3 regions of the Streptomyces cynarae genome follow, and region 2 is predicted to be linked to each of the others. Evidence: riboswitches for the same ligand, from Rfam matches in the RefSeq annotation. Region 2 holds a riboswitch; each other region holds the start of a gene.
What was found. A riboswitch is a leader RNA that binds a small molecule or an ion and turns the genes downstream of it on or off. The one in region 2 is predicted to bind S-adenosylmethionine.

Region 1 (9,900 bases), 2.8 Mb from region 2:
TGGCGGCGGGCAGTTCGGCATTGAGGGATTTCACCTCGGACACCTTGAGGGCGGTCTGCGTGGCAGCGCCGTTGGAGAGCTGCCCCACGGTGACCCTGCCGGAGGATGCGCTGTCCGTGTTGGTGGCGGCGTCGCTCGTGCCCCCGCATGCGGCGAGTCCGGCGGCGAGGGAGGCGACGGCGGTGCCCGCGGTGAGGCCGCGCAGGAGTCGGGTGCGGAGACTGAGAGTGGGCATGACTGTCCTTGTTCGGTGAGCGGTGAGCGGTGGCGGTGGTGGCGCGGGGGGAGGCTGTGGAGCGGAACGCGGAACCGGCGGTTTCAGAGCACCTTGCTCAGGAAGTCCCGGGTCCGCTCGTGCCGCGGGTTGTCGAGGACCTCGGCAGGCGGCCCCTGTTCGACGATCCGGCCGTCGTCCATGAAGATCACCCGGTCGGCGCATTCGCGGGCGAAGCCGATCTCGTGGGTGACGATGACCAGCGTGGTGCCGCCGCCGGCCAGGTCCTTGATGACGGCCAGCACCTCGCCGACGAGTTCGGGGTCGAGCGCTGAGGTGGGTTCGTCGAAGAGGATGACGCCGGGCCGCAGGGCGAGCGCGCGGGCGATGGCGACGCGCTGCTGCTGGCCGCCGGACAGCTGCCGCGGGTAGGCGCCGGTCTTGTCGGCGAGTCCGACCCGGCCGAGCAGGTCCAGGGCGAGGTTCCTGGCTTCCGGCTTGGTCAGCTTGCCGGTCGCCACCGGCGCCGCCGTCACGTTCTCCAGCACGGTGAGATGCGGGAAGAGGTTGAAGTTCTGGAAGACGAATCCGATGCGGCTGCGCTGGCCGAGGATGACCCGCTCGCTCAGCTCCTTGAGGTGGTCTCCGTGTCGGCGCACGCCGATGGGTTCGCCGCCCACGCTGACATGGCCGCGGTCGGGCTTCTCCAGGTGGTTGATCACCCGCAGCAGGGTGGACTTGCCGGAACCGGACGGGCCGAGGATCACGGTCACCTCGCCCGGTCGTACGGTCAACTCCACGCCGTGCAGCACCTGATGGGCGCCGAACGCCTTGCGCACGTCGTGCACCTGGATGGCGGCGGGGCGGGTCCGGAGCGTGTCGGTGGTCATACGGCGGCCTCCCTGCGCGCACGGGCCCGCAGATCGGCGAGACCGGTGCGGAGCTTCTGCAACGGGGTCGGCGGCAGCGCGCGGGTGGCGCCGCGGGCGTAGTACCGCTCGACGTAGAACTGGACGACGGACACGAGGCTCGTCAGGATCAGGTACCAGACGGTGACGACCAGCAGCAGCGGCACGATGTCGCCGGGGTAGGTGCTGCCCATGGTCTGCGCGGAGCCGAACAGGTCGAGCAGCGACACGTAGAACACCAGTGACGTGCTTTTGACCAGGCCGATCAGCTGGTTGACGTAGTTCGGGGTGATGGACCTGAGGGCCTGCGGAAAGACGATCCGCCTGAACTGGTGGCCCTTCGGCAGGCCGAGTGCGGCGGCCGCCTCGTGCTGGCCCTGGTCGACCGAGAGGATGCCGCCGCGGACCACCTCCGCCGCGTACGCCGCCTCGTTCAGGCTCAGTCCTACGACGGCGACGACCATGTCGGTGGCGAGCTTGGACTCGTCGAAGCTGAAGAACGCGGGGCCGAAGGGCACGCCGACGCTCAACGTCTTGTACAGGGCGCTGAAGTTGAAGAGGAAGATCAGCACCACGATCAGCGGTATGGAGCGCAGCGCCCACACGTACGTCCAGCTGACCGCGCGCAGGACCGGGCTCTTGGAGAGCCGGGCCAGCGCGAGCACAATACCGCCGAGCAGGCCCGACACGGCGCTGAGGGCGGTGACTTCGAGCGTGATGACCAGCCCGTCGAGGATGGTGGGGCGCAGGAACCAGTAGGCGAAGCGGTCCCACTGGTAGAACGGGTTGGACACCAGGCCGTGGACGAACTGGGCCACGAGGACCAGCACGACCGCCGTGGCGATCCAGCGGCCCGGCCGGCGCAGGGGCAGCACCCGCTGGGCCGCGAGGGGCTTGGCCGCGGTCTCTTCGTCGGGTGGCGCCGGGGCGAGGGACACGGCGGCTCCCGGGGTTCACTCATGACAGGCTCCAGCGGAGTCGGAAGCCCCGGGCGGCGCGCCGCGGCACCGCCTGGCGACGCGGGGCCGCGGCGTGACGAGGCTGGTGAAGCGCAGTGCACCGGGGACGGGACGGAACGAGGGCGCACCGCGGCGGCGGTGCGCGTCAGGGATTCAGAACGCCGTCAGCCGTGACAGCGGGCAGAGCCCGGGGTGGTACACAGTGCGCTGTTGACGCGGAGCAGGTCGACGGAACGGTTGGCGCACAGCAGGACGAGGCCGCGGAGCCGCACTGCGGCTGTCCTCGAGGCTGCGTACATCACCGTCTCCGTCGTTCTTCCGGCCCGGGGGGGCCACGCGCTTACCGAAACGTCATCCGGTCGGGTCGTCACCTGGGGCACCCCACCGCGGTGCGAGGGTTGCCGGTCAGCCAGCCAGGGCTTGTCGCTGACGCTCATGACCTTTCTGGCGTCAAGTCAATACAGGCGCCGTAAGCGATGTCAACGTGCGTCCGGCAGGTGATACGTGCTCAGCGGCGCCGTTCTCCCGCTCAACCGGTGTGGGTCGCCGCGCCGTTGGGGACGTGCGAGGCCCAGTCCAGGATCTGCACGGCGGCGCCCGCGGCCTCCAGCCCCCGGCAGTGCGCGTGGTGCCGTCGGGCGATGCCGGCGTGGTCGAGGTGCGGACCGAAGGCGGGGTGGGCGGCCAGCCGGCGGGCGTACGCCCACAGGTGCGGGTGGTCGGCGATGCGGTGCACCGCGGTGGCGTCCAGGTGCCAGCGGTGCACGGTGTCGAGCTGCACCAGGCTGACCCACAACTCCACGTCCGCTGCGGTGAGGTGGTCGCCGAGCAGGTACTCCTGACGGGCGAGCCGTCCTTCCAGTGACCGCAGGGTGCACAGCAGCGAGGTGAGCGCGGCGTCCCGTTCCTCCGTGTCGGCGTCGACGCGTCCGGCGCGCTGGGCGGCCGCGTCGATGCCCTGCTCGCACAGCCGCTGGACACCCTCGATCTCGGCGTCCGCCCCGTACGGATACAGCGCGGGGTGGTCCGTGCCGAAGTGCCGCGCCAGATCGCGCATGATGTCCGGAGCATGGGTGCTGACGATCCGGCCCGACCAGTCGTCGCTGAGCACCGGCGTCAGGGCGGCTCCGGGATAGCGGTGGGCACTGGCCTCGTACAGCGGACGCAGCGCGGAGTACTCGCCGCCGGGTCCGTCGGGCACCGCGGGCAGCAGCGTGACGGGACAGACGTCCTCGAGGCCGAGCAGGCTGTGCGTGATGGCTATCCGCAGACAGTGCGGACACGCCGGCGACAGGTGGAGACGGTAGCGGCGCGGCACGGCGTAGTGGCCGCTGCGGGCGTCACAGCCGATCCGGCCGCGGAAGGCGGGGACCGGCTGTGCGGACGGGAGTGCGGTCAGGGCATGGGCGGACATGTCTCTCCCGAGGTTCTGGGACGCGAGGGTGCGGGGGCGGTGGCCCGCGGGCAGGCGGCGCTCCCCGGCGCGAACGGCGCGGGGTGGCGGGGACGCGGGGTGGCGGGGCGCGGCGCGGCTCCGCCTGTTTCAGCGCCGGCGGCTGCTCGCGCTGCAGACGCGCAGCAGATCGATGTGAAGGCGGGAGGTCAGCAGGAGGGACTGCCGGCGCGTGCGATGAACACGGCTGATGACCGGCCTCGGGCGCCCCATGGTTTCCCTACCCGTCCACTAGGAAATCTCCCATGAAGTGTCGATCCGGCTCCGGCCCGCGTCAAGAGGGTGGTCCGCAGAGTGAGAGGGACGCGTCTCACGCGTGGTGGCTCCCTCGACCGGAGGCAATCGGGTGGTCCGACCAGCTGATATACGGGCCCGCCCGGCAGGGCGTGCCGAGGACCGCCGCGTGGGCGGGTCAGGCTTCGGGGGACCACCCGGAACCGTTCGGACAAGGAGCCCATGGATGAGCCCTGAAAGCAGGACGCCCTTCTCTCTCGGACCGCTGGCGCGCGAGAGGTACCGGAAGGCCGGCAAGCTCGCCTCGCTTGCGCTCGTGATGGCGGTCGGACTGGCCACTCCCGCCGCAGCCGTCGGACGCGGCGAGACCGTACGCCCGACCGACAGCTGCGATCACCACACGACCGACGCCGGCGGCGACCACGACAAGGACAAGTGCCCCAAGCCGAAGCCGCCGACGCCGCCCGCGGGCTGCTTCGACATCGACTCGGTCGTCCACGGGGAGACCAAGTACATCTCGGCGGTGTGCAACGGGCAGGTGTACGTCCTGACAGTCGCCGAGACGGGTCCGGACGCGGGCCACGCTGTCAGCGGCTGGCTGCCGGTGGGAGGGCCGAGCAACGTCATCGACGCCACGCTGGCAGAGAGAGATGCCGTCGTGTACGTCTCCGTGTTGACTGCGGACGGACGGGTGCAGGAGGGCACTTGCACCACGTCGGGCGGGAACCCGGGCCCGGGCCGACCGATCAACGTACCGTGCAGCTTCGTGACGGATTTCCCCACGCCTCCGGCATCTTGATCAGCCGGTCCATGTAGCGACCGCAGCCGCCCCTCCCCCACCGAGAGGGGCGGCTCCGCGTTTCCGAACCTCTACGGCAACGCCTGCACCAGAAGATCCAAAACAATGGCAAAGGGACCTGTGGAAGCAGCAGTTCCCCATGTCATCGTGCCTGCCATGAGCACAGAGCACGTCCTGGACGACCGGCCGCACGCCCACACCCGCATACGCCGGGCGGCGAACAAGGTGCCGGAAGTCAGCGTCTACTTCTGGATCATCAAGGTACTGACCACCGGAATGGGCGAGACCGCCTCCGACTACCTGGCCCGTCTGCTCGGCCCGATCCCCGCGGTCGGCCTCGGCGCCCTCGTCCTGGTCGGGTCCCTGGTCCTGCAGTTCGCGGTGCGCCGGTACGTGGCCTGGGTCTACTGGACCGCCATCGTCATGGTCAGCGTGTTCGGCACGATGGCCGCCGACGTCCTGCACGTGGGTCTCGGCGTGCCCTACGCGCTCTCGACGCCGCTGTTCCTGGTGGCGCTGGCCGCCGTCTTCGCCCTGTGGTACGCGAGCGAGCGGACCCTGTCCATCCACAGCATCTCCACCCGCCGCCGAGAGGCGTTCTACTGGGCGGCCGTGCTCGCCACGTTCGCGCTCGGTACGGCCGCGGGCGACCTGAGCGCCACGATCGGCTTCGGCTACCTGGGGTCCGTCGCTCTGTACGCCGTCGCCATCTCGGTGCCGGCGGTCGCCCACCGCGGGGGCCTGCTCGGCCCGGTGGTCGCGTTCTGGTCCGCGTACGTCATCACCCGCCCGCTCGGTGCGTCGATCGCCGACTGGATGGCCCTGCCCCACAAGCGCGGCGGGCTGGACTGGGGCCTGGGCCCGGTCACCCTGTCGTGGACGGTCGCGATCCTCGGCTTCGTCGCCTACCTGACGGTCTCGCGACGCGACGTCGGGAGCGACTCGGCCGCAGTGTGACATGGCACCGCCCCGCCTGCCGCTGATGCTGACAGGCGGGGCGACGTCGTGTCGGTGGCAGGCTCAGCCGTCCGCCCCCGCGGGGGTCGTGGTGGTCTTGAAGCCCTCGGTCTTGTTGGCCTGGATGGCGAAGTCGTTGGTGAACGTCTTGCTGAGGTCCACCGAACCCTTCACGTTGCCGACCAACTTCTCCGTCGCCAATGAGGTCTTCGGACCGCCGGCCGGCATGATGCCGTCCGGGAGGAACTGGCCCTTGTCCTCGTTCAGGGCTGCGATGTAGTCGGCCTTGGTCACCAACTGGTTCGACACGAACGACGCCGGGAGCTTGTTCGCGATGTCGGCCGCGCTGTGCGCGTTGATCCAGTGCATGGTGGCCACGAGCGCGTCGACGACCTTCTGCACGGTGGCCTTGTTCTGGTTCACCCAGTCGGTGCGGGCGAGCACACTGGCCGCGGGGAAGGCACCGCCCATCGCCGCCGTGGCGCCCTGCGTGGTGGCCAGGTCGATCGCGGAGGCACCGACGCCCTTCTTCTCGATCGCGGCGACCGTCGGCTGTGTCGTCATCACACAGTCCACCTTGCCGTTCTGCAGCGCGGCGATGGCGGTGGAGCCGGCGCCGACCCCGATCCGGTGGAAGTCGCTGGTCTTGACGCCCTTCTTGGCGGCCAGGAACTGGGTGAGGGTGTCGGTGCCCGAACCCAGGTCGGTGACGCCGAGGGTCTTGCCCTTGAAGTCGGCGGCCGAGGTGACGCCCGACTTCTTGGTGCACATCTCACGCTCGCCCGGCGCGCCGGAGAGCTGGACCACGTCCTCGACCGCCTTGCCCTTGGCCTGGAACTCGATCGTGTGGTTGTACCAGGCGCCCGCCATGTCCACCTGGCCCGAGGCCATGGCGTCCTCGGCACCGACACCGCCGTCCTGCTCGGTGCTCAGCTCCACATTTACGCCGTACTTCTTGTAGAAACCGAGGTTCTGGGCGAGTTGGTAGGGCAGGTAGATCTGCTTGTCTATGCCGCCGACCATGAGCTTCACCGTGGGCACGCCGCCGGAGCTGCCGACGCTCTGGGAGCCGCTGTGGGAGCCGCTGGAACAGGCGGTGGCCGTGCCGAGGGCGAGGACGGTGAGGAGGGAGGCGGTGACGGCGGCGGATCGTCTTGACATGGCTGGCCACATTCCTTTTCTGGGGTGGGGCAGGGGAAGAGCGGAGAGGGCGGGGAGGGACTGAGTCAGAGGGCGTTCGACGCCTCGGACGGGGCCGGGGGGCGCCAGGACAGCAGCCGGTGCTCGAGCTTGCTGATCAGCCACTCGGCGCCGAGCACGATGACCGAGATGACGAGCATCGTCGCGAACACACCATTGGGGTCGAAGTTGTTCTGCGCGGTCTTGATGACCAGGCCGAGGCCGCTCTGTGCGCCCAGCACCTCCCCGACCAGCGCGCCGACGATGGCGAATCCGAACGCGCTGTGCAGACTCGCGATGATCCAGGTGAGCGCGGACGGCACGATGACGTGGCGGATGATCTGCATCTGCGAGGCGCCGAGCACCCTGGCGTTGGCGAGGATGTTGCGGTCGACCTCGCGGACGCCCTGGAAGGCGTTGAAGAAGACGATGAAGAACACCAGCACCGCGGCGAGCAGGATCTTCGGGGTCACGCCGATGCCGAAGGCGACGATGAAGATCGAGCCGAGGACGATGCGCGGGATCGCGTTGACCATCTTGATGTAGGGGCCGAGCACGTCGGACAGGAAGCGGCTCTGCCCCAGCGCCACGCCGAAGACCACTCCGGTGACGGACCCGAGGGCGAAGCCGGCGAGCGCCTCCTGGATCGTGGTCCAGATGTTCGAGTAGAAGGACCCGAACTCCGTGCCGTTCTGGAAGAGGTCGACCAGCCGCTTGGCGATGCCTGACGGCTGCCCGAAGAAGAACGGGTCGACGATCCCCCACGTGGTGAACGCCTGCCAGCCGCCGATGACGACGACCGCGAGGCCGATGCGGCCCGCCCACACCAGCGCGACGCGGCGTCGGACGGCGCTTCTGGCGGCGGCAGCGGCCGATACCTGACCGCCGCTGACCGGAGCGGCGGGAGCGGTGGACGTCGTGGTCATGCCTTACCTCCTGCGGTGCGTGCGTAGGCGCGCTCCACCTCCTCGCGCAGCGTGTCCCAGATCTGGTGCTGCAGTTCGATGAAGCGGGGCTCGAAACGGATCTCCTGGACCGAGCCGCGCGGGCGCGGCAGGTCGATGTCGAAGACCGCTTTGACCGATCCGGGGCTCGACGTCATGACGACGACGCGGTCGGCGAGTGCCACGGCCTCGTCGAGGTCGTGGGTGATGAAGACGACGGACGGCCGGATCTGCTCCCACAGGGCCAGCAGCTCGGTCGACATGATCGCCTTGGTCTGCACGTCGAGGGCACCGAACGGCTCGTCCATGATCAGGATCTTGGGTTCGTTGATCAGGGCCGCGGCCATCGCCACTCGCTTGCGCATACCGCCGGAGAGCTGGTGCGGGTAGCGGTCCTCGAAGCCCGAGAGGCCGACCCGGCGCAGCCAGTCACGAGCCTGCTCCTGTGCCCGCTGCTTGGGCACGCCACGGAAGACCGGGCCCATCAGCACATTGCCGAGCACGGTCTTCCAGGGCAGCAGGGCGTCGGCCTGGAACATGAAGCTGACGCCGTCGGTGATGCCTTCCACCTCGCGGCCGCCGACCTTGACCGATCCCTCGCTCGGCCGGTCCAGGCCGGACACCATGCTCAGCGTCGTCGATTTGCCGCAGCCGGTGGGGCCGACCACCGCGCAGAACTGGCCCGGCTCCACGGTGAACGACACGTCTTGCAGCGCCGTGAACACCTCACCGGCAGGGGTCAGGAATCGCTTGGTGAGCCCGGAGATCTCGATGCGCGCATCCTCACGCGCTGCTGCGCCTGCGGTCGCCGTACCGCTGATCGGGCTCTTCGCGACATCGTTTCGCGAAGCCATGGGGGGCCGTCTCCTTCCACGCCTCGAGGGGCGGGTTCCACACGTCGTCGGGTCGAGTTCCGCACCTCGTCGGGAGCGGGTGAAGGCAGACGCTAGAGGCCACCCGGTGTTACGTCGCTGTTTCACAGGTATCCCGCGATAGCCGCGTAACCCGGGGTTCTGCTCGTTCTGCTCAGTGAAACGGGGCTGGGCAGGATTTCGGCCATCAGGCACAATCGCGCCACGCGGGTCCTGCGCAGGGGCCGGACCCGGCACTACGTACGACAGGGGCAAAGAGGCGCCTGTGATGCCCATCCGTACCTGGATCACCCGCGGCGGCAGAGGGAAGCTCTCCGCCCGGATCCTCGCCAACCAGCTGTTCATCCTCGGCCTCACCGGCGTGATCGGCTTCGTGCTGTTCGCGTTCGCACAGCGGGGCGAACTCGACCGTTCCTACGAGCAGCGCGCGCTGGCCATCGCGCAGACCACGGCCGCCGAGCCGCAGATCCGTCAGGCCATGGCGGACGGCACCGACAGCGGCGTGGTGCAGACCACCGCCGAACGCATCCGGAAGGCCTCAGGGGCGTCGTACGTGGTCGTGCTCGACCTGCGTGGCATCCGTCACTCGCATCCCATGCCGCAGCTCATCGGCGAGCCGGTGAACGAGCCGATCGGGGTGCTGGACGGCCGTCCGCGCGTCGGCAGCGACCAGGGCGCCACCGGGCGGTCCGCCAACGCCAAGGCGCCTTTGTACGGGCCGTCCGGCAAGCTGGTCGGCGAGGTGTCGGCGGGGCTCCCGGAGCGGTACGTGCTGGGCGAGCTGTGGCGTGAGCTGCCGACCTTCGGCCTGTACGCGGCGATCGCCACCGCGCTCGGTTCGGCGGCCGCGTACCTGCTGGCGCGGCGGCTCAAGCGGACCACCTTCGGGCTGGAACTGGAGGAGATCGCCGGGCTCTTCCAGGACCGCGAGGCGATGCTGCACGGCATCCGGGAGGGTGTGGTCGCCTTCGACCCCGACGGCAGGGTCACCGTGGTGAACGACGAGGCCCGGCGGCTGCTCGGGCTCGGCACCGCGCTCGGCAGCAGGCTCGAGGAGGTGCTGCCCGACGGCCGGCTGCGGCGTGCGCTGGACGGCACCGTGAGCGGTACCGACGTCAGCGTCCTTACCGACGAGCACTGCCTCGTCGTCAACCGCATGCCGGTCACGCTGCGCGGCCGCGAACTCGGCGCGGTGGTCACCGTACGCGACCGCACCGAGCTGATCGGACTGCTGCGGGAGCTGGACTCCGTACGGGGGCTCACCGACGCGCTGCGGGCCCAGCAGCACGAGTTCACCAACCGGATGCACACGCTGGCGGGGCTGCTGGACATCGGCGACCACGACGCGGCCTACGAGTTCGCCGTCGGATCGGTCGGCGCC
Region 2 (9,900 bases):
AGACGACCGCGGAGACCGGTGCCACGGCCATCATCACCAGGCCGGACGGCGCCATGACCAGGCCGGCGGTGAGCAGGGACTTGCCGAGGCCGTAGCCGGTCGCCGTGGGCAGTTGCAGGAGCTGGGGCAGGACCAGGGACATCGCGAACATCGCGAAGCCGATCGCGATCGAGGCGAGGTTCGTCACCAGCACCTGGCGGCGGGCGGTGGTGCGCAGGTCCACCAGCGGCTCCCTGACGCGCAGCTCGAAGAAGCCCCATGCCAGCAGGACGACGAGGGCCGCCGCGAACATGCCGATGGTGGTGCCGCTGCCCCAGCCCCAGTCCGCACCCTTGGAGATCGCCAGCAGCAGGCACACCAGTCCGGTCGCCATGCCCAGGGCCCCGACCACGTCGAAGCGTCCACCGGTGCGCACCTTGGACTCGGGCACGAGTACGAGGACGAGGACGGCGGCCACGGCGCCGAGGACGGCCGAGGTCCAGAACAGCACGTGCCAGTCGTAGTTCTCGGCGATGACCGCGGCGGCGGGCAGGCCGAGGGCGCCGCCCACACCGAGGGAGGCGCTCATCAGCGCGGTGGCGGAGCCCAGGCGCTCGGCGGGCAGTTCGTCGCGCATGATGCTGATGCCGAGCGGGATGACACCGGCCGCCAGACCCTGCAGGGCCCGTCCGACGATCATCGGAGTGAGGGAGTCGCTGAGGGCCGCGGTGAGAGATCCGGCCACCAGCATGGTCACGCTGAGCAGGAGCATGCGGCGCTTGCCGTGCATGTCTCCGAGGCGGCCCATCACAGGGGTGGCGACGGCGCCCGCGAGCAGGGTGGCGGTGACGGCCCAGGCGGTGTCCGACGACGAGGCGTGCAGCAGTTGCGGCAGCTCGGGGACGATCGGGATGACCAGGGTCTGCATCAACGAGACGACGATGCCGGCGAAGGCCAGGACGGCCACGACGGCGTTCGGCCTCGGCGGCGTGTTGGGGGACATGTCGGAGGCCTCCGTCGGGCATGGGTCTACTTGACTTAGGCAACCTTATAGCTATTGATTGACTTAAGCAAACGAATTTCCGGCGAACGGGACCGGACAGCCCCCTGCGGCGGAGCCGCACATGAGTACGGCCCCACGCCCCGAAGGGCGAAGGGCCGCACTTGCCGTTCGTCGGCGCGGGTCTTCAGCACCCGTACGTCGGTGCAGAAGCGCCCGTCCGTCAGTGCAGGGTCTTCAGCGCCGCCGCGTCATACGCGCCCAGCTCGTCGAAGCGGCCCTGAAGGACCTTCTTCGCCCACTCCGGGTCCTGGAGCAGCGCCCGACCCACCGCCACCAGGTCGAACTCCTCCGACTCCAGTCGGTCCAGGAGGTTGTCGAGGGTCTTGACCGGGGCGCCCTCGCCCTGGAACGCGCGGAGGAAGTCGCCGTCCAGGCCCACCGAACCCACCGTGATCGTCGGCTTGCCGGTGAGCTTCTTCGTCCAGCCCGCGAGGTTGAGGTCGGAACCCTCGAACTCGGGCAGCCAGTAGCGCCGCGTGGAGGCGTGGAAGGCGTCCACGCCCGCCGCCGCGAGCGGGGTGAGGATCGCCTCCAGCTCCTCGGGGGTTTCTGCGAGCCGGGCGGTGTAGTCCTGCTGCTTCCACTGCGAGTAGCGGAAGAGCACGGGGAAGTCGGGGGACACCCGCTCGCGGACCGCCGCGACGATCTCGGCCGCGAACTTGGTGCGGGCCACCGGGTCGCCGCCGTACGCGTCCGTGCGGCGGTTGGTGCCCGCCCACAGGAACTGGTCGACGAGGTAGCCGTGGGCGCCGTGGATCTCCACGCCGTCGAAGCCGATGCGCTCGGCGTCCGCGGCGGCCTGGGCGAACGCGTCGATGACGTCGTCCAGGTCCTGCTGGGTCATCGCCTTGCCGGTCGGCTCTGCGCCCGCGGTGACGAGGCCGGAGGGGCCGACGGCGGGGGCGTCCGGGAAGGGGTTCTGCCCCTGCTCACGGACCATGCCGATGTGCCACAGCTGGGGCACGATGGTGCCGCCCGCCGCGTGCACGTCCTCGGCGACCTTCGCCCATCCCGCAAGCTGCTCCTCACCGTGGAACCGGGGCACGCGCGAGCTGTTGCCGGCCGACTCGTGGCCGACGTAGGTGCCCTCGGTGACGATCAGCCCGACGCCGGCCGCGGCGCGGCGCGCGTAGTAGGAGCGCACGTCCTCACCGGGGACACCGCCCGGGGAGAACATGCGGGTCATCGGCGCCATCACGATCCGGTTCGGGATGGTGAGGCCACCCAGCGCGATCGGACGGGACAGGATCTGGGCCGCGCGGGAGGCGGGCGTGGTGACGGTCACGTGAGGGGCTCCTCGGGATCGCTGTGTTAACCGACTGGTATGTGCGCGCGCATTGTTGCAGCTTCTGAAGCAACTGCCTATGCGCTGCCCCACATTCCCGGCCGGGCGGGACGCCCGCGTGATCCCGGACACGCCCGAGGGCGGCACCCCCTGCCACAGACAGGGAGTGCCGCCCTCGTACGGAAGGACTGGTACCGATCCTCGGAAGGATCAGAAGTCCATGTCACCGCCCGGCATGCCGCCACCGGCGGGCGCGGCGGCCTTCTCCGGCTTGTCGGCGATGACGGCCTCGGTGGTGAGGAACAGCGCGGCGATGGAGGCGGCGTTCTGCAGCGCGGAACGGGTCACCTTCGCCGGGTCGATGATGCCTTCGGCGATCATGTCCACGTACTCACCGGTCGCGGCGTTCAGGCCGTGGCCCGGGGTGAGGTTGCGGACCTTCTCCACCACGACGCCGCCCTCGAGGCCGGCGTTGACGGCGATCTGGGTCAGCGGGGCGGTCAGGGCCTTGCGGACGATCTCGGCGCCGACGGCCTCGTCACCGTCGAGGTCCAGCTTCTCGAAGGAGTTCTGCGCCGCCTGGACCAGGGCCACGCCACCACCGGCGACGATGCCCTCCTCGACGGCCGCCTTCGCGTTGCGGACGGCGTCCTCGATGCGGTGCTTGCGCTCCTTGAGCTCCACCTCGGTGGCGGCACCGGCCTTGATGACGGCCACGCCGCCGGCCAGCTTCGCCAGGCGCTCCTGCAGCTTCTCGCGGTCGTAGTCGGAGTCGCTGTTCTCGATCTCGGCGCGGATCTGGTTGACGCGGCCGGAGACCTGGTCGGCCGAGCCGGCACCGTCGACGATGGTGGTCTCGTCCTTGGTGATGACGACCTTGCGGGCGCGGCCCAGGAGGTCCAGGGTCGCGTTGTCCAGCTTGAGGCCGACCTCCTCGGAGATGACCTCGCCGCCCGTGAGGATGGCGATGTCGCCGAGCATGGCCTTGCGGCGGTCACCGAAGCCCGGGGCCTTGACGGCGACGGACTTGAAGGTGCCGCGGATCTTGTTGACGACCAGGGTCGACAGAGCCTCGCCCTCGACGTCCTCGGCGATGATCAGCAGCGGCTTGCCCGACTGCATGACCTTCTCCAGCAGCGGGAGCAGGTCCTTGACCGAGGAGATCTTGGAGTTGGCGATCAGGATGTACGGGTCGTCGAGGACGGCCTCCATACGCTCCATGTCGGTGGCGAAGTACGCCGAGATGTAGCCCTTGTCGAAGCGCATGCCCTCGGTGAGCTCCAGCTCCAGACCGAAGGTCTGCGACTCCTCGACGGTGATGACGCCTTCCTTGCCGACCTTGTCCATGGCCTCGGCGATCAGCTCGCCGATCTGGGTGTCGGCGGCGGAGATGGAGGCCGTGGAGGCGATCTGCTCCTTGGTCTCGACGTCCTTGGCCTGCTCGAGCAGGGCGGCGGAGACGGCCTCGACGGCCTTCTCGATGCCGCGCTTCAGGCCCATCGGGTTGGCACCGGCGGCCACGTTGCGCAGGCCCTCGCGGACCAGCGCCTGGGCCAGCACGGTCGCGGTGGTCGTACCGTCACCGGCGACGTCGTCCGTCTTCTTGGCGACTTCCTTGACCAGCTCGGCGCCGATCTTCTCGTACGGGTCCTCGAGCTCGATCTCCTTGGCGATGGAGACACCGTCGTTGGTGATCGTGGGGGCGCCCCACTTCTTCTCGAGGACGACGTTGCGGCCCTTGGGGCCGAGGGTCACCTTGACGGCGTCCGCGAGCTGGTTCATGCCGCGCTCGAGGCCGCGCCGCGCCTCCTCGTCGAACGCGATGATCTTGGCCATGTGAAGTGGTCCTCCCAGGACTGGGGGTGATTACTTCGGACCGCGCCCGCGCCCGCGACGGACGGCCCCGACCGGAGGTTCCTTGCCCCACCCGGTCCGCGGCCTCACCGACCCGGTCCTTCTGTTGTCACTCTCACCTTCAGAGTGCTAACGCCAATGATTAGCACTCGCCCCTGCCGAGTGCAAGCGGCTCTCGGGGACCGGAGGGTGAACTCGGGAGCATGATCCGCAGGTGGACGCTGCTGCGCGCCCCCTGGAGGAGCCGGTGGCCGGACACGACCGAGGGGCCCGTACCCCGGACGGGATACGAGCCCCTCGACACGTCGAACAGTTCAGTCGTCGGCGCGTTGTATCAGGCGGTCACGCGGACCATGTCCGCCTGCGGGCCCTTCTGACCCTGCGAGATCTCGAACTCGACCCGCTGGCCCTCTTCAAGGGTGCGGTAGCCGTCCATCTGGATCGCGCTGTAGTGGACGAAGACGTCCGCACCACCGTCGACCGCGATGAAGCCGTACCCCTTCTCCGCGTTGAACCACTTGACGGTGCCCTGAGCCATGCCTAACTCCCCTATTACTGGCCCTTGCACAGATCCACACTTCGCGGATCCGGGTCAGACCTCACCCCCCAACGGTTGGGGGCGTGCGCCGGAACGCGTCGACCGCGGCTGAATGTATCTGTCCAACTGCCGTCTGCAACAGGTCAATCGGACGAGAATTCGGGGTCCGACCGGTCGGGAATGTACGGAGAATTCGCCTGAATTCAGGGCAAGTCGGGCCGGGCAAAGGGAATGAATGGCGCAAAAGCCCTGCACACTTTGGCTACTTCTTGTCGGGCGCGCGGCAGCTGATCGCGGACCCGGAAGGGGAGTCCGGGAGCGCGTTCCCCAACTGTACCCCGCTCAACCATGCAGAATTGCCCCCTCCGTTTCTCTCACGGAGAGGGCAATTCGATGAACTCTCGGTTACCTGCGTTACCGAGGGTAAGGATCGCGCGTCCGAACGACCGTCAGCCGCCCGCGACCGCCGGGATGATGGAGACGCCCGCGCCGTCCGGGGTGGCGGTCTCAAGGCCCTGCTCGAAGCGGACGTCGTCGTCGTTCACGTACACGTTGACGAAACGGCGCAGCTTGCCCTGGTCGTCCAGGACGCGGGCGGCGATGCCGGTGTGGTTCTTCTCCAGGTCGGCGATGACCTCGGCGAGGGTCGCGCCCTCGGCGGCGACCTCGGCTCGGCCGCCCGTGTAGGTGCGCAGGATGGTGGGGATGCGGACGGTGACGCTCATCGGGGGATGACCTCCGGTCGGGGTACGGCTGGTGGGTTGTGGCGGGCGGAGGTCAGACGAGACCGGCCTCGCGGAAGGACTCGAGGGTGGGACGGATCGTCGCGGTCAGCCCCGTGTCGGCCACCGCGTCCAGCGTCTTCAGACCGTCCCCGGTGTTGAGGACGACCGTCGTCCTCGCCGGGTCGAGGACGCCGTTCTCGATCAGCTTGCGCGTGACGCCGACGGTCACGCCGCCCGCCGTCTCGGCGAAGATGCCCTCGGTGCGCGCCAGCAGCTTGATGGCCTCGACGATCTGCTCGTCCGTCACGTCCTCCACGGAGCCACCCGTGCGGCGGGCGATGTCCAGGACGTACGGGCCGTCGGCCGGGTTGCCGATGGCCAGCGACTTGGCGATCGTGTTCGGCTTCTGCGGCCGTACGACGTCGTGGCCCGCCTTGTACGCCGTCGACACCGGCGAGCAGCCCTCGGCCTGCGCGCCGAAGATCTTGTACGGCTTGTCCTCGACGAGCCCGAGCTTGATCAGCTCCTGCAGACCCTTGTCGATCTTCGTCAGCTGCGAACCGGAGGCGATCGGCACCACGATCTGGTCCGGCAGCTCCCAGCCGAGCTGCTCGGCGATCTCGTACGCCAGGGTCTTGGAGCCCTCCGCGTAGTACGGCCGCAGGTTGACGTTGACGAAGCCCCAGCCCTCGCCCGCCGGGTCGCCGATCAGCTCGGAGCAGAAGCGGTTCACGTCGTCGTAGTTGCCCTCGATGCCGACGAGCTCGCCGCCGTAGATCGCGGCCATGACGACCTTGCCCTGCTCCAGGTCGTGCGGGATGAACACGCAGGAGCGGAAGCCGGCGCGGGCCGCCGCGGCGCCGACCGCGCCCGCGAGGTTGCCGGTGGAGGAGCAGGACAGGGTGGTGAAGCCGAAGACGCGCGCCGCCTCCAGGGCCTGGGCGACCACGCGGTCCTTGAAGGAGTGCGTCGGGTTACCGGAGTCGTCCTTCACATACAACCCGCCGGTGACTCCCAGCTCGCGCGCCAGGTTGTCGGCCTTGACGAGCTTGGTCCAGCCCGGGTTGAGGTTCGGCTTGTCGGCGACGTCCGCCGGGACCGGCAGCAGCGGCGCATAGCGCCAGATGTTCGCGGGGCCCGCCTCGATACGCTTCCGCAGCTCCTCGGTGTCGTAGCCCGAGAAGTCGTAGGCGACCTCCAGCGGGCCGAAACACTCCTCGCAGGCGAAGACCGGGCCGAGCGGCACCCGGTGGCCGCACTCGCGGCAGGACAGGGCCGCGGCGGGGCCGAGGTTCACGGAGTCGGTGGTGCTTGCAACTGTCTGCACAGCCATGTCAGGCGAGGCCCTTTCTCCTCATCTTCCCCACGACGCACCTCGCCGTGAGACGGAATTGGCACCTTCCCTAGCCGGGAGCCCCGCCTGCGAAGACGAGAGCCGACTGGAGGGTTGCCGGGGCTTCACCGGGCCGTGTCCCTCTGCCCCTCTGGATGAGCTGTATGTGGTTGTTTCGCCGGGGCGGGCGGGGGTGGACCCCGACATGCGATGGTCACCGGCGTTGTTCAAGACTGTAACCGACGGCCGGGAGAGTTGAGATAGTCGTCCGAACCGCGAGATGGATCACAAGAGAGACAGTTCGACCGTCACCGACTCACCCCCCACCCCGTACGAACGTGAGGAGCCGCAGACTGTGCTGGAAGAAGTCGAGCGCTGGCTGAGCACCCGCTCCTGGTCCGTCACCGATCGCCCGCTCCACCAGATCATGGCCGCCAAACGAGCCTCGGGCTCCTCGGTCAGCGTCGTGCTGCCCGCGCTCAACGAGGAGGAGACGGTCGGCGAGATCGTCTCCGTCATCCGCCACGACCTCGTGCGGCAGGTTCCGCTGGTCGACGAGATCGTCGTCGTCGACTCCGGTTCCACCGACCGCACGTCCCAGGTCGCCGCCGCGGCCGGCGCGAGGGTGGTGCACCGCGACACGATCCTGCCGCGCATACCGGCCGTGCCCGGCAAGGGCGAGGTGCTGTGGCGCTCCCTGCTCGTCACCGGCGGGGACATCGTCTGCTTCGTGGACGCGGACCTGAAGGAGTTCTCGTCGGACTTCGTGACCGGGATCGTGGGCCCGCTGCTCACCGACCCGGACGTGGACCTGGTGAAGGCGATGTACGACCGGCCGCTCGGCACCGAGTCGGATTCGCCCGCCTCCGGCAGGACCGCGGGACAGGGCGGCCGCGTCACGGAACTGATGGCGCGCCCCCTGCTGAACATGCACTGGCCGCAGCTCGCCGGATTCGTCCAGCCGCTCGGCGGCGAGTACGCGGCCCGCCGCTCCCTGCTGGAACGGCTCCCCTTCCCGGTCGGGTACGGCGTCGAGCTGGGCATGCTGGTGGACGCGCTGCACCTGGTGGGCCTGGACGCACTGGCCCAGGTCGACGTCGGTGTGCGCAAGCACCGCCACCAGGACGGCCAGGCGCTCGGCCGCATGGCCGCCGCGATCTACCGCACGGCCCAGCTCCGCCTGGCCCGGGGCCATCTGGTCCGCCCGGTCCTCACGCAGTTCGAACGGGTCGAGGGCCGCTTCCAGCCCCGCACGTACTCGGTGGACGTGGAGGAGAGGCCGCCGATGGCGGAGATCGCGGAGTACATGGAACGAAAGGTGGCCTGAATCATGCTCTGCCGGGCGTCCGGACGTGACGGACACGGTTCCGCATACGGCCGAACCGTACGTTTGAGCGTTTTCGGCTCGGGCTAGGTTTCGTGGCATGGCTTCCACGCAGCATGCGCACGGCGCCCGCATCCTCGTCGCATCCAACCGCGGCCCCGTCTCGTACGCGCTGGACGACTCCGGGCGGCTCACCGCCAAACGCGGCGGGGGCGGCCTGGTGTCCGGCCTGTCGGCGATCGGCCCCGACGCGGGCGCGGTCTGGGTGTGCGCAGCCCTGAACGACGGCGACCGCGAGGCGGTACGCCGCACGGGTGGCGCACTTGATCCGGCCGACACCGGCGGGCGGCGGGTCCGGATGCTCGACATCGACCCGACGGTGTTCTCCGAGGCGTACAACGGCATCGCGAACTCGGTGCTGTGGTTCGTCCACCACATGCTGTACCAGACTCCGCTGGAGCCGGTCTTCGGCAGGGAGTTCCGGCACGCGTGGTCGTCGTACGAGGCCTACAACCGCGCGTTCGCCGAGGCGCTGGCCGAGGAGGCGGCCGAGGGGGCGGCGGTCGTGGTGCAGGACTACCACCTGACGCTGGTCCCGGGGATGCTGCGGCAGTTGCGGCCGGACCTGCGGATCGGTCACTTCTCGCACACGCCGTGGGCGCCGGTGGACTACTTCCGGATGCTGCCCGACGACATCGCGGAGCAGGTGCTGCGCGGCATGCTGGGCGCCGACCGGCTCGGCTTCCTCACCCAGAGGTGGGCGGACGCCTTCGCCGGCTGCTGCGAGGCGCTCGTCGGCGGGCTGGGGGACACCAGGATCGGGGTGCACGGCCTGGGCGCGGACGCGGACTTCCTGCGCGAGCGGGCGCACCGGCCGGATGTGGACGAACGGATGGCGATCCTGCGGCAGCAGATCGGCACCGGGCCCGACGGCCGCCCCCGCAAGGTGATCGTGCGGGTGGACCGGACGGAGCTGTCGAAGAACATCGTGCGGGGCCTGCTGGCGTACGAGGAGCTGCTGGAGTCCCGTCCGGAGTGGCGCGAACGGGTGGTCCACGTGGCGTTCGCGTACCCGTCCCGCCAGGACCTGACCGTCTACCGGGAGTACACGGCGGAGGTCCAGCGGGTGGCCGCGGAGATCAACGAAAGGTACGGGACGCCGGGCTGGACCCCGGTCGAGATGCACGTCAAGGACGACTTCGCGCGCTCTCTCGCCGCGTACCGGCTCGCCGACGTGGCCCTGGTGAACCCCATCCGGGACGGCATGAACCTAGTCGCCAAGGAGGTTCCGGTGCTGTCGGACCAGGGGTGTGCGCTGGTGCTGTCGCGGGAGGCCGGGGCGTACGAGGAGCTGGGCGACGACGCGGTGACGGTCAATCCGTACGACATCCGGGGCACGGCGGAGGCATTGCACGAGGCGTTGTCGATGCCGGCGGGTGAGCGGACGGAGCGCTCGAAGCGGCTTGCTGCGCAGGCTACGGCGCTTCCGCCGGCACGGTGGTTCTTGGATCAGTTGGCTGCGCTGGAGGTTTGAGGGCGGTTTTCCGGGTGCGGGCCGCCTCTGGCTGCTCGCTCCCCCGAGTTCTCAGCTTCGCTCGAACGGGGGGGGACCCCCATCGCGGCGGAGCCGCACATCGACACAGCCCCGCGCCCCTGAAGGGGCGCGCCTCACGCCAGCCTCTCTGCCAATGACCTCAGTAGCTGTACGACCCCCTGCGGGCCGTCGACCACCAGGTCCGCCCTCTTCGCGAGTTCCGTGACCTCGTCGCTGCCGCTGCAGACCAGGAGGCCGGGGACGC
Region 3 (9,900 bases), 1.6 Mb from region 2:
CCCCTGGGCCGCGTCGAGCAGGGTGTCCAGCAACAGCCGCACCCGCATGTCCTCGACACTGCGCCCCTCGCGCGCCGCTCTGCGGGTGGCCTCCAGGGTGGCCTCCGCCTCGCCGAGGCGTGCCTTGAGCCGCCGGGTCTCGCTCTCGGCGGCGGAGAGCTGGGCCTGCCCCTCGGCGCGCACCGCCTCGATCTCGCCCTGGGCCTTGCGCAGGGCGGCCTCGCCACGTCTGACGTCGCTGAGGGCGGCTCGCAGTTTGCGGTGAAGCGAGTCGGCCTCCTTGCGGGCCGCGTCCAGCTCCGCCCGCAGCCGCTCGGTCTCGGCGCGGGTGTGCTCGCGTGCGGCCGCCAGCTCCGCGCGCAGCCGCTCCAGCTCGGCCCGGCTCTCCTCGTCGGCGCGCTCGGCGTCGACGCGCTGGGCCTCCTCACCGGCGGCGGTCACCAGCTTCACCCAGCCCGCCGGGCGCAGCACATAGGCCGCGGCCGCCACGTCGAGCGGGTCCGCGGCCGGGGGCGGCGAGCCGGAGTCCAGGGCGCCGGCGAGCTCCGGCTGGGCCTCTCTGAGCTTCTCGGCGATGCGCTGCCGGAACAGCGCGTCCGTCTCCACGGCCGCCGCCATGGCGTTGCCGGCGAACTTCGCCCGGCGGGTCGGGGTGAACCGGGCGTACTGGCGCAGCTGTGCGGGCAGTTCGGCGAGGGTCAGCCCGCCGAAGCCGTCGGACACGATCTGCACGACCCGGCGGCGCACGCCGTCGGGCAGCGGACGGTCGAGCACCTCAGCGGTGCCGTCGACCGGCTCCCCGCCTGTGGTCTCAGCCATCCCTCACACCCCATACGCCCTGCGGGGCCGCCTCCCTCAGGAGCCGGCGCCCGGCCTGTCCACGAGTTCCACCTGGTCGACCGCGTTGCACCAGCGGCAACGGACCGACTCGATGGTCTCACTGACCACCTCGCGCTCCTCGACCTTCGGCTCCCCGGCCAGATCGAGGTGCACGTACTCGACGACCTTCGACGAGCGGGTCACGTCGAAACGGGTGAGGTTGCCGCAGAGCGTGCAGCGCCAGCGGGTCGTCTCCGTCGGCAGGGGAACCGTCATCGTGGGTGCTCTTCCTTCTTCCAGTCTCCGTGATGCGCCAGTTTCCCTGGAGCGTGTGGCTCGTAACCCTACGGCCTGCCGAGTACCCGTCGCCCGCCCGTTCCACGGCGGCGAGGCACTCTGTGCGTATCCGTCCGGTTACGCCATGCTCTGTACCATGATCAGCACCTGGAGCAGGGCGGCCGTGGGAGCGCTGCGCGGACAGCCCGCGCCGGTGACGTACGGGCTGATCGTCCTGTGTTGCGCACTCTTCGTCGTGGGACCGGCCGCGGGGTTGAGTCCGGCCTACGGGACCGGGGACGCGCTGCTCGCCGCGCAGCGGGCCTACTTCGCCCGCTGGGGCGTGGTGCCGGTGGAGCTGTTCAGCGGGGCGCCGCGGGCGGCGCTCACGCCCGCTACCGCGCTGTTCGTGCACGGCAGCTGGGTGCATCTGCTGGGCAACATGCTCTTCCTCTACGTCTTCGGGGCCATGGCCGAGGAGCGGATGGGGCATGTGGAGTTCGCCCTGTTCTACCTGGGATGCGGCTGTCTGGCGCTGCTGGGGTACGCGGCGGCCAACGCCGCGTCGGCGCAGACGCTGGTCGGAGCGTCCGGGGCGATCTCCGCGGTCCTGGGTGCGTTCCTGTTCCTCTTCCCCAAGGCGCGGGTGACCAGTCTCTTCCCGTTCCTGTTCTTCCTGCCGCTGAGGTTCCCGGCCTGGGTGGTGCTGCCGTTCTGGGCGTCCCTGCAGTGGATGGCGGCGGGCCGGGCCGCCCAGGGGCCCGGGGTGGCCTACCTGGCCCACCTGGTGGGGTTCTCGCTGGGGTTCGTCTACGCGTCGGTGCGCTACACGCGTACGAGTAGGGTGAAACCACCAGCCGAGGCCCCCGAGGGAGAACAGCAGCCGTGATCACCGCGATCGTGCTCATCAAGACCAGCGTGGACCGGATCCCCGAGATCGCGGAGCGGATCGCCTCGCTGGATTCCGTCAGCGAGGTCTTCTCCGTCACGGGGACGTACGACCTGATCGCCATGGTGCGGGTGAGGGAGCACGAGGAGCTGGCGGACGTCATCCCCGGACGGATCAGCAAGATCCCGGGGGTCGAGGCGACGGACACCCACGTGGCGTTCCGTACGTACTCCCAGCACGACCTGGAGGCGGCGTTCGCTATCGGGCTGGACTCCTGATCCGCCCGATCCACTGAACACCGCCTCACCGGCCCTGCGCGATCTCAGACCGCCGGGACGCAGCGGCCGTTCTCCGTGCGGTACTGCCACCGCGCACCGTCGCTGACCAGTTCCTTCACGGCGTTGACGAAGCGCTCCACGTGCTCGTCGGGGGTGCCGGCGCCGAAGCTCACCCGGATCGCGTTGAGGGACTTCTCCCCGGGCGCCGCCTCGGGCGCGCCGCACTCGCCCTGGGTCTGGGGGTCGCTGCCGAGCAGGGTGCGGACCAGCGGGTGGGCGCAGAACAGGCCGTCGCGGACGCCGATGCCGTACTCGGCGGAGAGCGCGGCGGCGAAGTGGGAGCTGTTCCAGCCCTCGACGACGAAGGAGATGACGCCGACGCGGGCGGCGTCGTCGCCGAAGAGGGAGAGGATCCTGACCTCGGGGACGTCGGCGAGGCCCTCCCTGACCTTGCGGATCAGGTGCTGCTCGCGGGCGACCAGGGTGTCGAAGCCGGCCTCGGTGAGGGCCTTGCAGGCGGAGGCGATGGCGTAGGCGCCGATCACGTTCGGGGAGCCGGCCTCGTGGCGGGCGGCCGTGTCGTGCCACTCCACGTCCACTCCCCCGTCCGTCCTGCGCGTGACCTTGCGGCTGGCGCCGCCGCCCGCGAGGTACGGCTCGGCCTGGCGCAGCCAGTCGGCGCGGCCGGCCAGGACGCCGGAGCCGAAGGGCGCGTAGAGCTTGTGGCCCGAGAAGGCGACCCAGTCCACGTCGAGGTCCTTGACGGACACCGGGTGGTGCGGGGCGAGCTGGGCGGCGTCCAGGACGATACGGGCGCCGTGCACGTGCGCGGCCGCCGCCAGCTCCTGTACCGGCCACAGCTCGCCGGTGACGTTGGAGGCGCCGGTGACGCAGACCAGGGCCGGGCCGTAGGGGGCGCGGTCGGCGAGGGCGCGCTCCAGGGTCTCCACGGCCTGCCCGGGGCTGCTCGGGGCGTCGAGGTAGGTGACCTGGGCGGCCCGCCACGGCAGCAGGGAGGCGTGGTGCTCGGTCTCGAAGACGAAGACCTGGCAGTCGGCCGGGAGGGCGGCGGCGAGGAGGTTGAGCGAGTCGGTGGTGGAGCGGGTGAAGACCACCTGGTCGGTGTCGCGGCAGTCGAGGAACTCGGCGACCGTGCGGCGGGCGTTCTCGAACAGGTCGGTGGACAGCTGGGAGAGGTAGCCGGCACCGCGGTGGACGCTGCCGTAGTAGGGGGCGTACGCCGCGACGTCGTCCCAGACGCGCTGCAGCGCGGGGGCACTGGCCGCGTAGTCGAGCGCGGCGTACGTGACGTCGCCGCCGGTCACGAGCGGGACGGTGACGCCACGACCCAGAACGGGCAGCGGGGCACAGACGGACTGGTCGGCGGCAAGGGTGGAGACGGACATGGGTGTACTCCCGTAGAGCAGGCGAGACTCACCGGTGCCGGAGGCGCGCACGGGCGCAGCGGTGTCCACGGCACGGAGAAGGTGAAGGAAAAAAGGGGATGCGGAGGCGGGGCTCTGCGGCCCTAACGCATTCGCTTGCTCACGGAAGGCTCCCTCGAACGACCAGGACCCCTGGAAGGCACGAGGGGTCCGCGCTTGCCGCAGACCTCGCTGCCTGCGACCTGGTCTTCACCCGGGGCACCCCGCCACGGACGGAGGGTTGCCGGACAGCCGGCCGGGGCCGAATGACTGTCGCTCATGACCTGATGTGGAAATTACGGCAGGTGATCACCTGCCCGCAACTTCTGTCCGTATACCGGGACGGGCGGTCCCGTCCCGGTGGGTCACCGAACCAGGTGGTGCTTCGAGCGCCGCCCCCAGCGCATGCCGAACAGGACGAGGCTGGCCAGGAACACCACTATGCCGATGATCAGGAGGTAGAACAGCCCCTTCGCGACCGCGCCGATGATGCCGAGGGCGACCGCCGCAAGGATCAGGAACAGGAAGACCGCCATGGTGACCAACTTCTTTCGGCCCGGGGGTCAGCGGCGCGCGAGGCGGCGTCCGCGGTCGGCACCGGGCTCATAGGCCCTGTCGTAGTGTTTGAAGATCTCTTCTTCCCGCTCCACGGGCAGGACGTCGTCCACACCGATCGACGGCGCCTTGCGCACCTGCCCTTTGGAGTGCGCCACCTGGACGTACCCGGGTCCCACGGTCGCCTCGTCCAGGGGAACGAAGACGAGCCTGTGCCGGGTCGCCATTCCGGTGCGGACGGTGGCCATGGCCGGGGTGTCGGTGGTGGTGTCGACGTACACCGCCTCCAGGGACCCGATCTTGCGGCCCTTGGCGTCGATCACGTCCCGGTTGCGCCACTCGCGGATATCGGCTGAATGGATCATGCCCAGCCTCCTTGCGGCCCGCGGGGAGAGCTGCCACTTATCTCACTTTACCCCGGCCAGCCTGACCTGGCCTTTTCCGCGGGCGCGCTCGGCGTCAGGCGTTGCTGGCGGCCACCCACCGCTCCAGGGCACGCTTGGCCGCGCCCGAGTCGATCGACTCGGCGGCCTTGGCCATGCCGGTGCGGATCTGGTCCGCCAGCGGGCCGTCGCCCGGCTCCAGCGCCACCAGCGCCGCAGCCGAGTTCAGCAGCACGGCGTCCCGTACCGGGCCCCTCTCCCCGTCGAGGAGGCGGCGGGCGACCTCGGCGTTGTGGGACGGGTCGCCGCCACGCAGGGCCTCCACCGGCACCAGTTCGATACCGGCGTCCCGCGGGTCGAAGGTCTCCTCGGTGACCTTGCCGTCGCGGACCACCCAGACGTGGGAGGTGGCAGTGGTCGTCAGCTCGTCGAGGCCGTCGTCGCCGCGGAACACCAGAGAGGAGTTGCCGCGCTCGGCGAGCACACCTGCGATCATCGGCGCCAGGCGCGGGTCTGCCACGCCGACCGCCTGGGCCTTCACCTTCGCCGGGTTGGTCAGCGGGCCGAGGGCGTTGAAGACCGTCCGGATGCCCAGCTGACCGCGCGCGGCGGCGACATGGCGCAACGCGGGGTGGAACTTCACCGCGAAGCAGAAGGTGATGCCCGCCTCCTCCGCGACCTGCGCGACCCGCTGGGGCGTCAGGTCCAGGTTGACGCCCAGCTTCTCCAGGACGTCCGACGATCCCGACGCCGACGAGGCCGCGCGGTTGCCGTGCTTGACGACCTTGGCCCCCGTGCCGGCCACCACCAGCGCCGACATCGTGGAGATGTTCACCGTCCTCGCGCCGTCGCCGCCCGTGCCCACGATGTCGACCGTGCGGCCCGACACCTCGATCACGTTGGCGTGCTCGTACATCGCCCGGACCACACCGGTGATCTCCTCGACGGTCTCCCCCTTGGCCCGCAGCGCCACCACGAACCCGGCGATCTGCGCGTCCGTCGCCTCGCCGCGCATGATGCGGTCCATCGCCCAGGCCGTGTCGTCCGCGCTCTGGTCGCGGCCCTCGAGGAGCCCGTTCAGCACCTGGGGCCAGGAACGGCCCGCCGCGGTGTCGCCTCCAGCGGGGTGCACAGCGCTCATAAGCCGCTCCTGGGTCGGTGTCCCGGACTACGGGACGCAAGTCTCGAACGGGTCCACCCTATCCAGCCGGGGGCATGGCGAAGGGCCCCGTCCGAACACCGGACGGGGCCCTTTACCGTGGCGTGGCGTGCAGCGATCAGTGGTGGCCGTGGCCGCTCGTGATCTCCTTGTACTCCTCGACCGTGGGCTTGGGGATCTGGTTGTCCTCCCCGTAGTACGCGTTGCTGAGCTTGGCACGCAGCTTCGCGGAGCCCTTGATCTTCCGCTCGACGCCGTTCTCGTCGACCGTCGGGCCGAGCTCGACCGGCTTGTACTGCTCGTGCGCCGTGAGCGTGTGCAGCTGCTCCTGGCTGAGCGGCTCGTGGACCTCGATGAACTCACCGTGCGGCAGCCGCTTGATGATGCCCGACTCGCGGCCGTGCAGCACCTTGTCGCGGTCCCGACGCTGCAGACCGAGGCAGATCCGCTTGGTGACGATGAACACGAGCACCGGCACCACGAAGAAGGCGACGCGGACGAACCAGGTGATCGCGTTGATCGACAGGTGGAAGTGGGTGGCCCACAGGTCGTTGCCACCACCGACCAGCAGCACGAAGTACCACGAGATCCAGGCGGCACCGAACGCGGTGCGCGTGGGAGCGTTGCGCGGGCGGTCCAGGATGTGGTGCTCGCGCTTGTCGCCGGTGACCCAGGACTCGATGAACGGGTAGACCGCGATCGCGACCAGGACCAGCGGGAAGATCACCAGCGGGACGAACACACCCAGGACGAGCGTGTGACCCCAGAAGTTGATCTCCCAGCCCGGCATCGTGCGGATCAGGCCCTCGGAGAAGCCCATGTACCAGTCGGGCTGGGCGCCCGTGGACACCTGGTCCGGACGGTAGGGGCCGATGGCCCAGATCGGGTTGATGGTGGCGATCGCCGCGATGGCCGCGATGACGCCGAAGACCAGGAAGAAGAAGCCTCCGGCCTTGGCCATGTAGACCGGCATCAGCGGCATGCCGACGACGTTGGTGTTCGTCTTGCCGGGGCCCGCGAACTGCGTGTGCTTGTGGTAGACGACCAGGATCAGGTGGCCGACCACCAGGCCGAGCATGATGCCCGGCAGCAGCAGGATGTGGATCGAGTAGAACCGGGCCACGAAGTCGCCGCCCGGGAACTCGCCGCCGAAGAGGAAGAACGACAGGTACGTGCCGACGATCGGCACGGACAGGATCGCGCCCTCCATGAAGCGGACACCGGTGCCGGAGAGCAGGTCGTCCGGCAGCGAGTAACCGGTGAAGCCGGTGAACATGCCGAGGACGAACAGCAGGAAGCCGAACAGCCAGTTGATCTCACGCGGCTTGCGGAACGCGCCGGTGAAGAACACGCGCATCATGTGCACGAACATGCCGGCGAGGAAGATCAGCGCCGCCCAGTGGTGGATCTGCCGGACCAGCAGACCGCCGCGGACGTCGAAGCTGATGTGCAGCGTCGAGTTGAACGCCTCGCTCATCAGCTGACCCTGCAGCGGCACGTAACTGCCGTGGTACACCACCTCGTTCATCGACGGGTGGAAGAACAGGGTCAGGTAGACACCCGTGAGGATGATGATGAGGAAGCTGTAGAGGCAGACCTCGCCCAACATGAACGACCAGTGGTCGGGGAAGATCTTCCGCATGTTCGACTTGGCCAGGGTGTAGATGCCCAGGCGTCCGTCGGCCCAGTCGGAGACGCGCTCGCCGGCCGGTGCCCGTCCGCGAGACGCGGACCCGTTGCTCGTTGTAGTGCTCATCCGCGCTCCCAGAAGGCAGGACCGACGGGCTCCTCGAAGTCGCCGAGCGCCTCGAGGTAACCGTCCGCGTTGACGCCGATGCGCAGCTGCGGCAGGGCGTGACCGGCCGGGCCGAAGATGACCCGGGCACCGTCGGAGAGGTCGAAGGTGGACTGGTGGCACGGGCAGAGGACGTGGTGCGTCTGCTGCTCGTACAGGGAGATCGGGCAACCGACGTGGGTGCAGATCTTGGAGAACGCCACGATGCCCTCGTGGGACCAGGACAGTTCCTTCTTGTCCTTGATGTTCTCCGGCTGCAGCCGGACGATCATCAGCGCCGCCTTGGCGATCTCCACCTGGAAGTCCTCGCTGGTCTCCTCCAGGCCCTCGGGCTTGGCGAAGGTGAGCGAACCGACCTGGACGTCCGAGGGACGCAGCGGCTGGTTCGTGTTCATGTTGACGAGGAGCTTGCCCTTGGACCACATCGTGTGGCGCAACTTCGTCCCGGGCAGGGAGCCGAGGTCGCGCAGCAGGAAGAGGCCGGAGAGCGGGAACATGGCCAGCGCGCCGAGCATCGTGGTGCGGATCAGCTTGCGGCGGCCGATCACCGACTCCTTGGCGCCCTGCCGGAAGTCGGCCATGACCTTGGCCTTGACCTCGGGGGACGCCTCGACCGGGTGACGCTCGTCGGCGATCTCCACGTCGGACATCAGGGTGCGGGCCCAGTGGACCGCGCCCGCGCCGATCGTGAACAGCGCCACGCCGAGCGTCAGGCCCAGCGCGAAGTTCATCGCGCTGATGTGCCCGATCGGGAAGACGTAGATCGACTTGTCGTTCGGGATCCCGACGTACGAGGCGATGAAGCCGATGGTGGCCAGCATCGACACGGTGAACAGCAGGGCGACCGTGCGCTCGGAGCGCTTGGCGGCCCGCTCGTCGATGTCCTGGATGCGGTGCTCGTGGGGCGGCAGCCCCGGGTCGGCGAACGGGTTCTCCTCGTCCGCGACGGCTACCGCACCGGACTCGGTGTCCTGCTCAGCGGGCAGGTTCTCTTCTGGAATGTCGTGGCTACTCATGACTTCTTGGCCTTTGCGGTCCGAGCGGCGACCCAGACGGCGACGACGATCAGCGCGCCGAGGCCGAAGATCCAGGCGAACAGGCCCTCGGAGACCGGGCCGAGGCCGCCCAGCTTGAGACCGCCGGGGTTCTCGGTCTGGTCACCGTTGACCGCGTTCAGGTACGCGATGATGTCCTTCTTGTTCTGCTGCGACAGCGTGGTGTCCGGGAAGGACGGCATGTTCTGCGGGCCCGTCAGCATGGCCTCGTAGATGTGCTTGGGGGCGACACCCTCGAGGCTCGGGGCGAACTTGCCGTGCGTCAGCGCGCCGCCCTCACCGGTGAAGTTGTGGCACTGCGCGCAGTTCGTACGGAAGAGCTCACCGCCCTTGGCGATGTCGGCGCCTTCCGGGCTGTAGTCGTTCTTCGTCGGGATCGCCGGTCCGGCGCCGAGGGACGAGATGTACGCCGCGAGCTGGTCGATCTGGGTCTGGTTGTAGATCGGCTTCTTCCGCGGCACCTGGGCGCCCTGCGAGGTGGCCGCCGGCATACGACCGGTGCCGACCTGGAAGTCGACGGCCGCGGCACCCACGCCCACCAGGCTCGGACCGTCGGAGCTGCCCTGACCGTTGGTGCCGTGGCAGCTGGCGCAGCCCACCTGGTAGAGCTTCTTGCCCTCGTCGATGGCGAGGGACTGGGCGGTCGTATCGGCCTGCGCCTGGGTCGCGGGCGCGAACGCTGCGTACAGCCCCCCGGTGGCCGCCAGCGCGAGGAGTAGGACGACGACAGCCGCCAGCGGATGGCGTCGTCGTGCGGAGAGCTTTTTCACGGATTACCCCGGTGTCAGGATCTTCTGCGTCGATGCTTCTGGAGGTGGATCGGGTCGTCGGGGGCGATCGGCTCCCCCGGTCGGGGACCGTCCGCCGCGCGGCGGCCGACTACCGGATCATGTAGATCGTGGCGAAGAGGCCGATCCAGACGACATCGACGAAGTGCCAGTAGTAGGACACGACGATGGCGGCGGTCGCCTGCTCATGGGTGAACCTGCGCGCCGCGTAGGTGCGGCCGAGGACCAGCAGGAAGGCGATGAGACCACCCGTCACGTGCAGGCCGTGGAAGCCGGTGGTCAGGTAGAACACCGAGCCGTACGGGTCCGAGGACAGCGAGAGGCCGTCCTTCTTGACCAGCTCGGTGTACTCGAAGATCTGACCGCCGACGAAGATCGCACCCATGATGAAGGTGACGATGAACCAGCCCCGGAGCTTCTTCACGTCCCCGCGCTCGGCGGCGAACACGCCGAGCTGGCAGGTCAGGGAGGAGAGCACC

Region 1: another riboswitch for S-adenosylmethionine. It lies ahead of N8I84_RS06335 (amino acid ABC transporter permease); the one in region 2 lies ahead of thrC (threonine synthase).
Region 3: another riboswitch for S-adenosylmethionine. It lies ahead of N8I84_RS11925 (aminotransferase class V-fold PLP-dependent enzyme); the one in region 2 lies ahead of thrC (threonine synthase).

The regions. Positions count from the first base shown of each region.
Region 1 covers NZ_CP106793.1:1,335,324-1,345,223, forward strand. The annotation lists gene N8I84_RS06325 (ABC transporter substrate-binding protein) at 1-235, opposite strand, end outside; gene N8I84_RS06330 (amino acid ABC transporter ATP-binding protein) at 319-1,104, opposite strand; gene N8I84_RS06335 (amino acid ABC transporter permease) at 1,101-2,060, opposite strand; SAM riboswitch class IV at 2,413-2,522, opposite strand; gene N8I84_RS06340 (glutathione S-transferase C-terminal domain-containing protein) at 2,611-3,495, opposite strand; gene N8I84_RS06345 (hypothetical protein) at 3,995-4,567, shown strand; gene N8I84_RS06350 (COG4705 family protein) at 4,724-5,524, shown strand; gene N8I84_RS06355 (ABC transporter substrate-binding protein) at 5,588-6,685, opposite strand; gene N8I84_RS06360 (ABC transporter permease) at 6,751-7,629, opposite strand; gene N8I84_RS06365 (ABC transporter ATP-binding protein) at 7,626-8,501, opposite strand; partial or broken gene N8I84_RS43080 (ATP-binding protein) at 8,788-9,900, shown strand, end outside.
Region 2 covers NZ_CP106793.1:4,121,963-4,131,862, forward strand. The annotation lists gene N8I84_RS18840 (MFS transporter) at 1-982, opposite strand, end outside; gene N8I84_RS18845 (NADH:flavin oxidoreductase) at 1,203-2,327, opposite strand; gene groL (chaperonin GroEL) at 2,538-4,163, opposite strand; gene N8I84_RS18855 (cold-shock protein) at 4,516-4,719, opposite strand; gene N8I84_RS18860 (MoaD/ThiS family protein) at 5,169-5,444, opposite strand; gene thrC (threonine synthase) at 5,497-6,777, opposite strand; SAM riboswitch class I at 6,796-6,939, opposite strand; gene N8I84_RS18870 (glucosyl-3-phosphoglycerate synthase) at 7,133-8,104, shown strand; gene N8I84_RS18875 (alpha,alpha-trehalose-phosphate synthase (UDP-forming)) at 8,202-9,635, shown strand; partial or broken gene otsB (trehalose-phosphatase) at 9,770-9,900, opposite strand, start outside.
Region 3 covers NZ_CP106793.1:2,539,017-2,548,916, forward strand. The annotation lists gene N8I84_RS11905 (NYN domain-containing protein) at 1-819, opposite strand, end outside; gene N8I84_RS11910 (hypothetical protein) at 856-1,095, opposite strand; gene N8I84_RS11915 (rhomboid family intramembrane serine protease) at 1,253-1,984, shown strand; gene N8I84_RS11920 (Lrp/AsnC family transcriptional regulator) at 1,981-2,262, shown strand; gene N8I84_RS11925 (aminotransferase class V-fold PLP-dependent enzyme) at 2,307-3,668, opposite strand; SAM riboswitch class IV at 3,855-3,971, opposite strand; gene N8I84_RS11930 (hypothetical protein) at 4,052-4,222, opposite strand; gene N8I84_RS11935 (PRC-barrel domain-containing protein) at 4,250-4,606, opposite strand; gene trpD (anthranilate phosphoribosyltransferase) at 4,701-5,765, opposite strand; gene qcrB (cytochrome bc1 complex cytochrome b subunit) at 5,902-7,539, opposite strand; gene qcrA (cytochrome bc1 complex Rieske iron-sulfur subunit) at 7,536-8,594, opposite strand; gene qcrC (cytochrome bc1 complex diheme cytochrome c subunit) at 8,591-9,403, opposite strand; gene ctaE (aa3-type cytochrome oxidase subunit III) at 9,513-9,900, opposite strand, start outside.